DNA from 3 places in the Janthinobacterium sp. GMG2 genome. Region 1 is predicted to be linked to each of the others. Evidence: predicted binding sites of a transcription regulator. Region 1 holds the regulator's gene; each other region holds the start of a gene.

Evidence for each region. Region 1 encodes LexA, which represses DNA repair genes until DNA is damaged. Its sites were predicted from a motif close to ACTGTATNNNNATACAGT; they were not measured.
Region 2: a site for LexA is predicted at 1,561-1,578, ahead of SKZ59_RS05060 (error-prone DNA polymerase). Genes of this name have one in related genera too.
Region 3: a site for LexA is predicted at 1,686-1,703, ahead of SKZ59_RS21580 (PA0069 family radical SAM protein). Genes of this name have one in related genera too.

What each region holds. Positions count from the first base shown of each region.
Region 1 is NZ_JAXAWA010000001.1:1,238,166-1,241,647, forward strand. It holds gene purF (amidophosphoribosyltransferase) at 1-92, shown strand, start outside; gene SKZ59_RS05545 (cystathionine gamma-synthase family protein) at 199-1,440, shown strand; gene lexA (transcriptional repressor LexA) at 1,511-2,146, opposite strand; gene rpsF (30S ribosomal protein S6) at 2,422-2,811, shown strand; gene priB (primosomal replication protein N) at 2,832-3,131, shown strand; gene rpsR (30S ribosomal protein S18) at 3,157-3,447, shown strand; gene rplI (50S ribosomal protein L9) at 3,475-3,482, shown strand, end outside.
Region 2 is NZ_JAXAWA010000001.1:1,122,813-1,126,294, forward strand. It holds gene SKZ59_RS05045 (PhzF family phenazine biosynthesis protein) at 1-560, opposite strand, end outside; gene SKZ59_RS05050 (DUF6516 family protein) at 705-1,070, shown strand; gene SKZ59_RS05055 (transcriptional regulator) at 1,067-1,417, shown strand; gene SKZ59_RS05060 (error-prone DNA polymerase) at 1,592-3,482, shown strand, end outside.
Region 3 is NZ_JAXAWA010000006.1:231,688-235,169, reverse strand. It holds gene SKZ59_RS21590 (methyl-accepting chemotaxis protein) at 1-858, shown strand, start outside; gene SKZ59_RS21585 (tRNA-uridine aminocarboxypropyltransferase) at 930-1,637, shown strand; gene SKZ59_RS21580 (PA0069 family radical SAM protein) at 1,766-2,905, shown strand; gene SKZ59_RS21575 (gamma-glutamylcyclotransferase) at 2,988-3,482, opposite strand, start outside.

The DNA.
Region 1 (3,482 bases):
TGGAATATGCGCGCCACCATCCGAAGGCGGCAGCGCCCGAAGATACGCCGCGTTCCCAGCTGAACCTGAACCTGGCGACAACGGAAGCATAAGTACCTGCCCGGCCGATGCCGGGCTTTTTTTCGGGTCGGACCTTCAGGTCTGACCCCGGCACTTGCCTTGGGTTAAGCGGCAAGACGAGTATTTGGAACTTCCACCATGACCAACAAAAAAACCTACGGCTTCACCACCACCATCCTGCACAACGACCGCCGCAAGGGCATCGAGCACGGCTCGCTGCACAAGCCCGTGCATACTTCCGTTGCCTTCGGTTACGCCGATGCGCGCCAGCTCGCGTCCGTGTTCCAGGGCAAGGAGCCGGGCTTCCGTTATGGCCGCCAGGGCAATCCGACCGTCTCCGCACTGGAAGACAAGGTCAACAAGATGGAAGACGGCGTGGCGACCCTGTGCTTCGCCACGGGCATGGGCGCCATCGGCGCCGTGGTGCAATCGTTGCTGCGCGCGGGTGACCATGTCGTCTCGTCGGCCTTTTTGTTTGGCAACACCAACAGCTTGTGGCAAACGGTGACGGGGCAGGGCATCGGCGTGTCGTTCGTCGACGCCACCGAGGTGGCCAATGTGGCCGCGGCCATTACGCCGGCCACGCGCATCGTGTTTGTGGAAACCATCGCCAATCCGCGCACGCAAATCGCCGACCTGAAGAAAATCGGCGACCTGTGCCGCGAAAAGGGCATCTTGTACATCGTCGACAACACGATGACGACGCCATATCTGTTCCGCCCGAAAGCCGTGGGCGCGGGCCTGGTGGTCAATGCCTTGACGAAATCCATCGGCGGCCACGGCAATGCCCTGGGCGGCAGCTTGACGGACACGGGCGTGTTCGACTGGACGCAGTATCCGAACATTTTCGAGAACTACAAGAAGGCGGCGCCCGCGCAGTGGGGCATCGCGCAAATCCGTGCCAAGGCTTTGCGCGACTTCGGCGCCTCGCTGGGGCCGGAAGCTGCGCATCATATCGCCGTCGGCGCGGAAACCATGGCCTTGCGCATGGATCGCACCTGCTCGAACGCTTTGGCGCTGGCCACCATGCTGCAGGCGGATCCAAGAGTGGCGGCCGTGCATTATCCTGGCCTGGCGTCGCACCCGCAGCATGCGCTGGCCACCGACTTGTTCCGCAGCTATGGCTCGTTGTTCAGCTTTGAGCTGAAAGATGGCATCGACTGCTTCGATTTCCTCAATCGTCTCAATCTTGCCATTCCCGCCAGCAACCTCGGCGACACGCGCACCCTGGTCATTCCCGTCGCCCACACGATTTTCTACGAGATGGGTGCCGAGCGCCGCGCCAGCATGGGCATCGCCGAATCGCTGATCCGCGTGTCCGTCGGTATCGAGGATGAAGCAGACTTATTGGAAGATTTCAGCAGCGCACTGGACGCATAAGCAGCCGCGCACCATGTAAAAAGGGCCGCGATAGTCATGCTGTCGCGGCCCTTTTTTTACGTGCGGCAGTTTAATGCCAGCTGCGCATCAGTCCGACGGCGAGGCCTTCCAACGCAAACTCGTCTTCGGGCGACACGGTGATCACCTTGAAGTCCGGATTTTCCGGCAGCAGTTCGATGACGGAGCCCGTCTTCTTGTAGCGCTTGACGGTGACTTCGTCGCCGATGCGGGCGACGACGATCTGGCCATTCTTGGCGCTGTCGACCTTTTTCACGGCCAGCAAGTCGCCATCCATGATGCCGGCGTCGCGCATGGACCAGCCGCGCACCTTCAGCAGGAAGTCGGGTTTGGCCGAGAACAGGGCCGGGTCGACGTTGTAGCTCGCTTCCAGGTTTTCCTGGGCCAGGATGGGCGAGCCTGCCGCCACCCGGCCGATCAGGGGCAGCGACATCAGCAGGGCTGCCGGCACTTTCGACGGCGGCGCTTCGGCGGCCGCACCGATCAGGCGGATGCCGCGCGAGGTGCCGGGCGAAATCTCGATCGCGCCCTTGCGGGCCAGGGCCTGCAAATGCTCTTCGGCCGCATTGGCCGATTTGAAACCCAGTTCATTGGCGATTTCGGCACGGGTGGGAGGAAAGCCCGTGTTTTCAATCGCGTCCTTGATCAGGTTCAGGATTTGTTCTTGTCGTGCTGTCAGCTTGATCATGAGCGGTGGGTGCATACTAAAATGCTGTCTATATGAACAGTCTGTATTTTTGTACAGTATCGCCCACTATGCAAGGGGATTTCCGTGTTTTGGGCGAATTTCGCAAGAAATACTTGTCCGCGGCCGGAAAGCACGGCGGCGCACGGGCTTTTCAGGCGCTTGTGGAAGGAATGATTGAAACGTTTGCAAAAGACGGTTATAATCTTCGGCTGACCTTCCCACACCCGTCTTGACGCCGGGGTGGGCGATTATCAATCCGACCTGAAGGAGTTTGCATGCGTCATTATGAAATAGTCTTTATCGTCCATCCGGACCAAAGCGAGCAAGTGCCCGCGATGATCGAACGCTACAAAGCCAGCGTAACCACCCGCGGCGGTTCGGTTCACCGCGTGGAAGATTGGGGCCGCCGTCAAATGGCTTACTCGATCCAAAAGCTGCCTAAAGCACACTACATCTGCCTGAACATCGAATGCGACAACGAGACCCTGGTCGAGTTGGAAACAGCATTCAAATTCAATGATGCCGTGTTGCGTCACCTGACCGTTAAAATGAAGAAAGCTGAAACAGCTCCTTCGCCGATGATGAAATCGGTACAACGCGAAGACGCGGCCAAAAGCCACCGCACCGAAGCACCAGCAGCCGCTCCAGCCGCAGCAGCAGCTTAATTCTTGACCAGGATCGTGCGCTGAACCAGCTACAAGTAACCGCCATCATTGCCGAGCGCGAAATATTGCGCTATACCCCGGCAGGGCTGCCGATTGTGAATGCAGTATTGCAACACAGTTCGCAGCAGATGGAAGCAGGGATTGCCCGTTTGACCGAGTTTGATGTTGCCGCGCTAGCCGCTGGCGAAATCTCAGGCAGGTTCAGTCAGGCAAACTTGGGCGGGGTGTATCAGTTCACGGGTTTCCTGGCCAGGAAGAGCCGCAACAGCAAGAGTTTGGTGTTTCACATCATTGATTTTAGTGCAGTCAATTCTGACTAGCGCATTTTAGATACAGGAGCCTGACATGGCATTCGGTAAAAAGTTCGACAAAAATAAGCTCAAGCTTAAAGAAAAACGCAAACAGCAAAACCCGTTGTTCAAACGCAAGAAGTTCTGCCGCTTCACCGCAGCTCACGTTGAGCAAGTCGACTACAAAGACGTTGACACGCTGAAAGACTTCGTCCAAGAAAACGGCAAGATCATGCCAGCACGCCTGACCGGTACCAAAGCGCACTACCAGCGCCAAGTTGACACCGCAATCAAGCGCGCTCGCTTCCTCGCGCTGCTGCCATACACCGATCTGCACCACGCTTAATCGGTCAGATATTCCTGGAGAAGAACTATGCAAAT
Region 2 (3,482 bases), 120 kb from region 1:
GCATAGCAGCCGTTGACCTTGTGCAAGGCGCTCCAGTCGGCGATCAGTTCCAGGTTCGGCCGCAACGCGCGCAGGGTGGTGCGGTCGGCCACTTCCAGCAGCAGCTTCGGGCTGCCGACGGAGGCGATCACGGGCGGCGACAGCAAGTGCATGTGCTGGCCCATCAGTTCCGACGGCACATATTTTTCCACCATGACGGCAGGCGCCGGTTGCGGTGTCAGGCCGATGAATATACCTTCCGCGCGGCGCACCAGCTGCAAAGCTTGCCCGCGCATGGCCGTGGTCACCGTCAAGGCTGCCGGTGCGCCAGGCGCCGTCAGCAGCACATGCGCGGCCGCGAGGGTGGCATGCAGGCACAGGGGACTGCGCGTGTGCGGATAAAAATAGTCGAGCACGACGCCTCCGTCCGCTTGCCGGTCGAGGAAGACGCAGGCGCTGACCTGGCGTTCGCGGGCAAATTGCTGGCGCGCCGTTTCGCTGCTGTCGTCGTTTTCCACGACCAGCGCCGCATTGCCGCCACCGGGTGCGGCGCCGAAACATTTCAATAAGTGGACGAGCATGGTGGGCGAGGCATAAGGTAAAACACGAGCATAAACGAAAATATGCGCAACGCCTCTTGCAATCCTGCCAGCCTGTAGCGACAAGGCTCTGCTTATTGACGCCTTCGTAGAAGTTGCATATCAACTGATGATATACTTTGCCGCATGTGGATCGATCCTGCCATTGATACATTGCTGGACCTTGATGGTTCCATACTCGACCAGGATGGCGGTTATTGGATCAAGATAGAAGCCAGACGGACAAAGGTATCGGATGAGATCCCCCACGGCATACGCTACTCGCTGACGTTGCACGAACCGTATGGCAAACGCATCCTCGGTTACGACAATGCCCATATGGTGAAGCCGCCAAAGAAATTCAAATATGCGGGACGTATCGTGACTTTTGACCATAAACACCGTCATCCCTCAGATCAGGGAGTGCCATACGAATTCAAGGACGCACAGCATCTGATCAATGATTTCTTTGCTGACGTGGACCGCATTTTGCTGGAGGTAAAAAAGCAATGAAACCGATTTTTATTGGCATCATGCCGCAAGAGAAAATCCGCGAACGCGTGCTCGCCATCGCTCGTGGTACCTATAAACCGAAGCCGAACGAACCCAAAGTCTGGTTCACTTCCATCAAATCGCTGGCGGAAGTCCTGAGCGACGAAAACCGGGCATTGCTGCACGTGATTCTGGAAACGCAACCGGAATCCATCTCGGCCTTGGCTGAGACAACGGGCCGTAAACCGAGCAATCTGTCGCGGACACTGAAAACCATGTCCAACTACGGCATCGTGGAATTGAAACGGGAGCGCAATCAAGTTCGTCCCATCGCCACCGCAACGGAGTTTCGTATTGTCGCGCATTGACTTTTCATGCTCTCAGCTTTTGACTTTCTAAATCAACAGCTGTTGCGCTTCCCTGCCACCTCTCCCTTCCGTTCGCTATGGCTTCTTCATGCAGTGCTGGCCCCTGCTTAAACCGGCCCCTTGCTTCCAGATGAGTATAGTATACTGTGTTTATATACAGTATTGAGGTGGATCATGTGGGGCGCCGTCTTACCCGAGTATGCTGAGCTGTACTGCTTGAGCAATTTCAGCTTCCTGCATGGAGCCTCGCATGCGGAAGAACTGGTGGCGCGCGCCGTCCAGCTCGGGTACAAGGGGTTGGCCATTACTGACGAGTGCTCGCTTGCGGGCGTCGTGCGCGCCCATGCGGCGGCCAAACGGGCCGGTTTTCCGCTGATTATCGGCGCGCATTTTCATTTGACGCAGGCCGACGGCAGCCCGGCCCTGTCCTTGCTGGCGCTGGTGCGGGACATCGACGGTTATGGCAACTTGTCGGAGCTGATCACGATGGCGCGCACGCGGGCGGCCAAGGGGCGCTATTTGCTGACGCCCGACGATTTTGCTGCGCCTTCGGCGGAGTTTGCCCATTTGCGGGGGCTGCCTGGCTGCCTGATGATCTTGCTGCCCAGCTATCCGGCCCAGCCGGAAACCGTGCGCGCGCAGGGGGCGTGGATGGCGGCCACCTTTGGCGGCGAGCGCAGCTGGATCGGCCTGAACCTGCTGCAGCGGGCGCAGGATGACGCGCACCGCGGCGCCGTGCAGGCGGCCGCGCAGGCGCAGGGCTTGTCCGTGGTGGCCGTCGGCCACGTGTGCATGCACGTGCGTTCGCGCAAGCCCTTGCTCGATACCCTGTGCGCCATTCGCGTGGGCAAGCCCGTGGGCGAATGCGGCTATGCGTTGGCGCAAAACGCGGAGCAGCATTTGCGCGCGCGCTTGCGGCTGGCCAATGTGTATCCGCCGCAAGCGCTGGCGGAAACCTTGCGCATCGCGGACCTGTGCAAGTTCTCGCTCGACAGCCTGTGCTATGACTATCCCGACGAACTGGTGCCGCAAGGCCACACGCCGGCGACCTATCTGCGCGAGGAAACATATGCGGGCGCGCGTATCCGCTTTCCGCTGGGCATTCCGGCCAACGTGCAGGAGCAGATCGAGCAGGAGCTGGATCTGATCGCCGAGCTGTCGTATGAAGCGTACTTTTTGACCGTGTACGATATCGTGCGCTTTGCCCGCTCGCAAAACATCCTGTGCCAGGGCAGGGGCTCGGCCGCCAATTCGGCCGTCTGCTATTGCCTGCACATCACGGAAGTGGACCCGGCACGCGGCAATTCGCTGGTCGGGCGCTTCATGTCGCGCGAGCGCAACGAGCCGCCCGACATCGACGTCGACTTCGAGCACCAGCGGCGCGAAGAGGTGATTCAATATATCTACGGAAAATATGGGCGCGAGCGGGCTGCGCTGGCCGCCGTGGTGATCAGCTACCGTCCGAAAAGCGCCTTGCGCGACAGCGGCCGGGCGCTGGGGATCGACCTGGCCATCGTGGAAAAAGTGGCCAAGGCGCACCGCTGGTTCGACGGCAAGCGCGATCTGTTGGAGCGCCTTGCCGAATGCGGGCTCGACCCGGAAGCGGCATTGTCGCAGCAGTGGGCCGGCCTGGCGCAGCAGCTGCTGGGCTTTCCCCGCCATCTGTCGCAGCATCCGGGCGGCTTCGTCATTGCGCATGGAAAATTGTCGCGCCTGGTGCCGATTGAAAACGCCACCATGGCCGAGCGCAGCGTCATCGAGTGGGACAAGAACGACCTCGAGGAGCTGGGCTTGATGAAGGTCGACGTGCTGGCGCTGGGCATGCTGTCGGCCCTGCGCCGCGCTTTGGAACTGGTCGGTGCGCGGCGCGGTGAGGAGTTCCGCCTGCAGGATATTCCCCGCGAAGACCCGGCCACCTACGACATGATGTGCGAGGCCGACACCATCGGTGTGTTCCAGATCGAGTCGCGCGCGCAGATGAGCATGCTGCCCCGGCTGCGGCCCCGTGAATTCTACGACCTCGTCATCGAAGTGGCGCTGGTACGCCCCGGCCCCATCCAGGGCG
Region 3 (3,482 bases), on a different contig from region 1:
ACATCCACCGTGAAACTGAACGCGGACAATGCGCGCAGCGCCAACCAGCTGGCCATCGACGCTTCGCAGATCGCCAGCAAGGGCGGGGTGGTGGTGTCGGAAGTGGTCAGCACCATGGGCTCGATCAACGATTCCTCGCGCAAGATCGTCGATATCATCAGCGTCATCGATGCCATCGCCTTCCAGACGAATATCCTGGCCCTGAACGCGGCCGTGGAAGCGGCCAGGGCCGGTGAGCAAGGCCGCGGTTTTGCCGTCGTGGCCTCCGAGGTACGCAACTTGGCGCAGCGCTCCAGCGCGGCGGCCAAGGAAATCAAGGGCTTGATCGACGATTCCGTGCAAAAGGTCGAGGCCGGTTCACAACTGGTGGACAAGGCGGGCCGCACCATGGACGAGATCGTGCAAAGCATCAGCCATGTGACGCAGATCATGAACCAGATCACCGACGCCAGCGATGAACAGCGCACCGGCATCGAACAAGTCAACCAGGCCATCGGCCAGATGGACCAGGTCACGCAGCAAAACGCCGCCCTCGTGGAAGAAGCGGCTGCGGCGGCCGAATCCATGCAGGAACAGGCGGCCAAGCTGGCCGACGTGGTGGGCCTGTTCAAGCTCGATGCAACGCAGCACTATGTGTCGGCCAGTGCCAGCCCGTCCGTGACGGCATCCGCACCAGCTGCCATGCGACCTGCGACGCGACCTGTCACCAGGCCCACCATGCAGCCCGCAAGGCACCGCGCGCCGGCGCCAGCCGTGGCGGCACCCGCGCCGGGCAAGGCGGCGCAAGCGGACGCTGTGCGTGCACGCGCGCCGAAGGCACCGGTGGCATCCGGCGCCGACGAGTGGGAAGAGTTTTAAGCGCAAACTCCCCTTGGCATGGTGCGGGCGCTACAATCGCGGCTTGAAGACAGCCGCGAACGCGCTCCACCATGACCACCCGCCGTACCTCCAGCCATCCGTCCAGTAATACCGTCGGCCATACCGCCAGCCGACCCGCTGCATCCTCCTTCCCGGCTGAACCCGGAAAACGCGCGCGCTGCCCGGCTTGCCTGCGCGCCGTGTCCAGCTGCATCTGCCGCTGGATCGCCCCCGTTTCCCATGCGGTGGAAGTGCTGATCCTGCAGCATCCGCTGGAAGTCCACAATGCCAAGGGCAGCGCCCGCTTGCTGCACCTGAGCCTGCCCAACAGCCGCATGCTGACGGGCGAACAGTTTGCCCCCGATGTTCTCGCCGGGCTGCTGGCCGGCAAGCACAATGTGCTGCTGTACCCGGATACGCCAGGCGACCGCTCGCTGGGCATCGCGCCGCCGCCAGTGCTCGACCCCGCCATCTTGCTCGATCCCAGCCAATTGCGGCTGGTGGTGCTGGACGCCACCTGGCGTAAGAGCCGCAAGATGCTATATATGAATCCCCCGTTGCAACAGCTGCCGCGCCTGCCACTGCGCGATACGCCCGCTTCCCATTACCTGATCCGCAAGGCGCACGCGCCAGATCAGTTATCGAGCCTGGAAGCGACGTGCTATGCCTTGATGCAGTTGGAGCAGGACGCGGCCTGCTTCGTTCCCCTGATCACGGCATTTGACGGTTTTGTCGCGCAGCAGTTGAGTTATGTCATGCCGCAGGGTGAAAAAGCTTGAAATAGCACCATGGCAGCCCTTGATATTGGCCGGACAGCGGCATAGTATACTGTACGTATATACAGTTGATGGGGCCGTTCATGAAAGCAATCATTCCAGAGCACGATGACAGCTTCGCCGGGCAAGCCATGCTGCCGCCGCAATCGCTGAAAGCTCACAAGGGCCGTGGGGCCGTCTCGAACCTGCAAGGGCGCTACGAGGTGCATGCGCGCGCCGGTTTCGACGATGGCTGGAGCGTGGCAGGGAACGATGAGGCCGGGGAAGGCGGCGCGCCAGCCTGGAAGACGCAGGTCAGCGATGAGCAGGCGCGCACCATCCTCACGCGCAACGCTTCGCCCGATTTGCCGTTCAATGTCTCTCTGAACCCGTACCGGGGTTGCGAACATGGGTGCATCTATTGCTTTGCCCGTCCCACGCACAGCTATCTGGGCCTGTCGCCGGGCCTGGACTTCGAAAGCCGCATCTACGCCAAGGTGAACGCCCCTGAACTCTTGCGGCGCGAACTGGCCAGGCCGTCGTATGTGCCTGAACCGATCGCCCTCGGCGTCAATACGGATGCGTATCAGCCGTGCGAACGCGAACGGCAGCTGACGCGGCGCGTGCTGGAAGTGCTGCAGGAGTGCGACCATCCCGTGGCGCTGATCACGAAATCGTCGCTGATCGAGCGCGATATCGACATTCTGGCACCCATGGCGGCCAGGCATCTGGCGGCCGTGGCCGTGACTGTCACCACGCTCGACCCGGCCATCGCACGCACCCTGGAACCGCGCGCGGCCGCCCCGGCGCGGCGGCTGCGCACCATCCGCACGCTGACGGAGGCGGGCATCCCCGTGGGCGTGAGCATCGCGCCCATCATCCCGTTCGTGACGGAGCCGGAAATCGAACAGCTGCTCGAAGCCGTGCGCGACGCGGGTGCCATCCATGCCCATTACGTGGTGCTGCGTCTGCCGTGGGAAGTGAGCCCGCTGTTTCAGCAATGGCTGGAAGCACACTTCCCGGAACGGGCCCAACGCGTGATGAACCGGGTGCGCGAAATGCGGGGCGGCAAGGATTACGACAGCGCGTTCGGCGCGCGCATGCGGGGCGAAGGCGTGTGGGCCGACCTCATCCGCCAGCGCTTTGAAAAGGCCGTGCACCGGCTGGGGCTGCATGGCAAGGGCGGCCGCTTCAAGCAGCTCGATTGCACGCAGTTCCGGCGCCCGCTGGTGGTGCCGCCGTTGGGCGCGAAAGTGAAAAATGGCAATGCGGGACAGCTGGATTTGTTTTAAGAAGTTAAGCCAAGTTAAGCCGTCGTTACCGCTGCTGGAGCGGAGGCGCTGCGGCGCTATCGTGTAGGGCTAACGTGTAGCATTATCCTGCAGCGTTATCCTGTGCAGGTGCGTGCATCTGCGCCAGATGTTGCTCGATGGCAAAGACATGCTGATCGCTCTTGCCCAGCTCGCGCAAGGCGCTGGCCAGATGCAGCAGGTATTCGCTGTTCGGGCCGCTGGGACCGTTTGATCGGGCGATCTGGCGAGCGATATCCAGTTCCGGGGCTGCGCCCAGGAAGGCGGCGTTTTCCTCGTTGGCGATGTACACGAGGCCTTCGACCTTGCCGCCGTCCTCGAAGGTGATGTCGGTGGCCAGGCGCAGGTAGCCGTTCTTTTCGCGGTGGTCGAGGTGGGCGAAGACTTCGGGCGTGATCAGATAAGCCATGCCGTCGCACACGGCGCCCGCCTGCGGCACGATGGTGGCGACCCGGCCCGGCGCCATTGGCGTGCCGCGGTGGTCATGCGAACCTTGCCAGAAGCGCCGCGTCCAGCCGGCGATGCTGGCGGGGCGGCGTTCGATGTAGGGGAAGTCGGC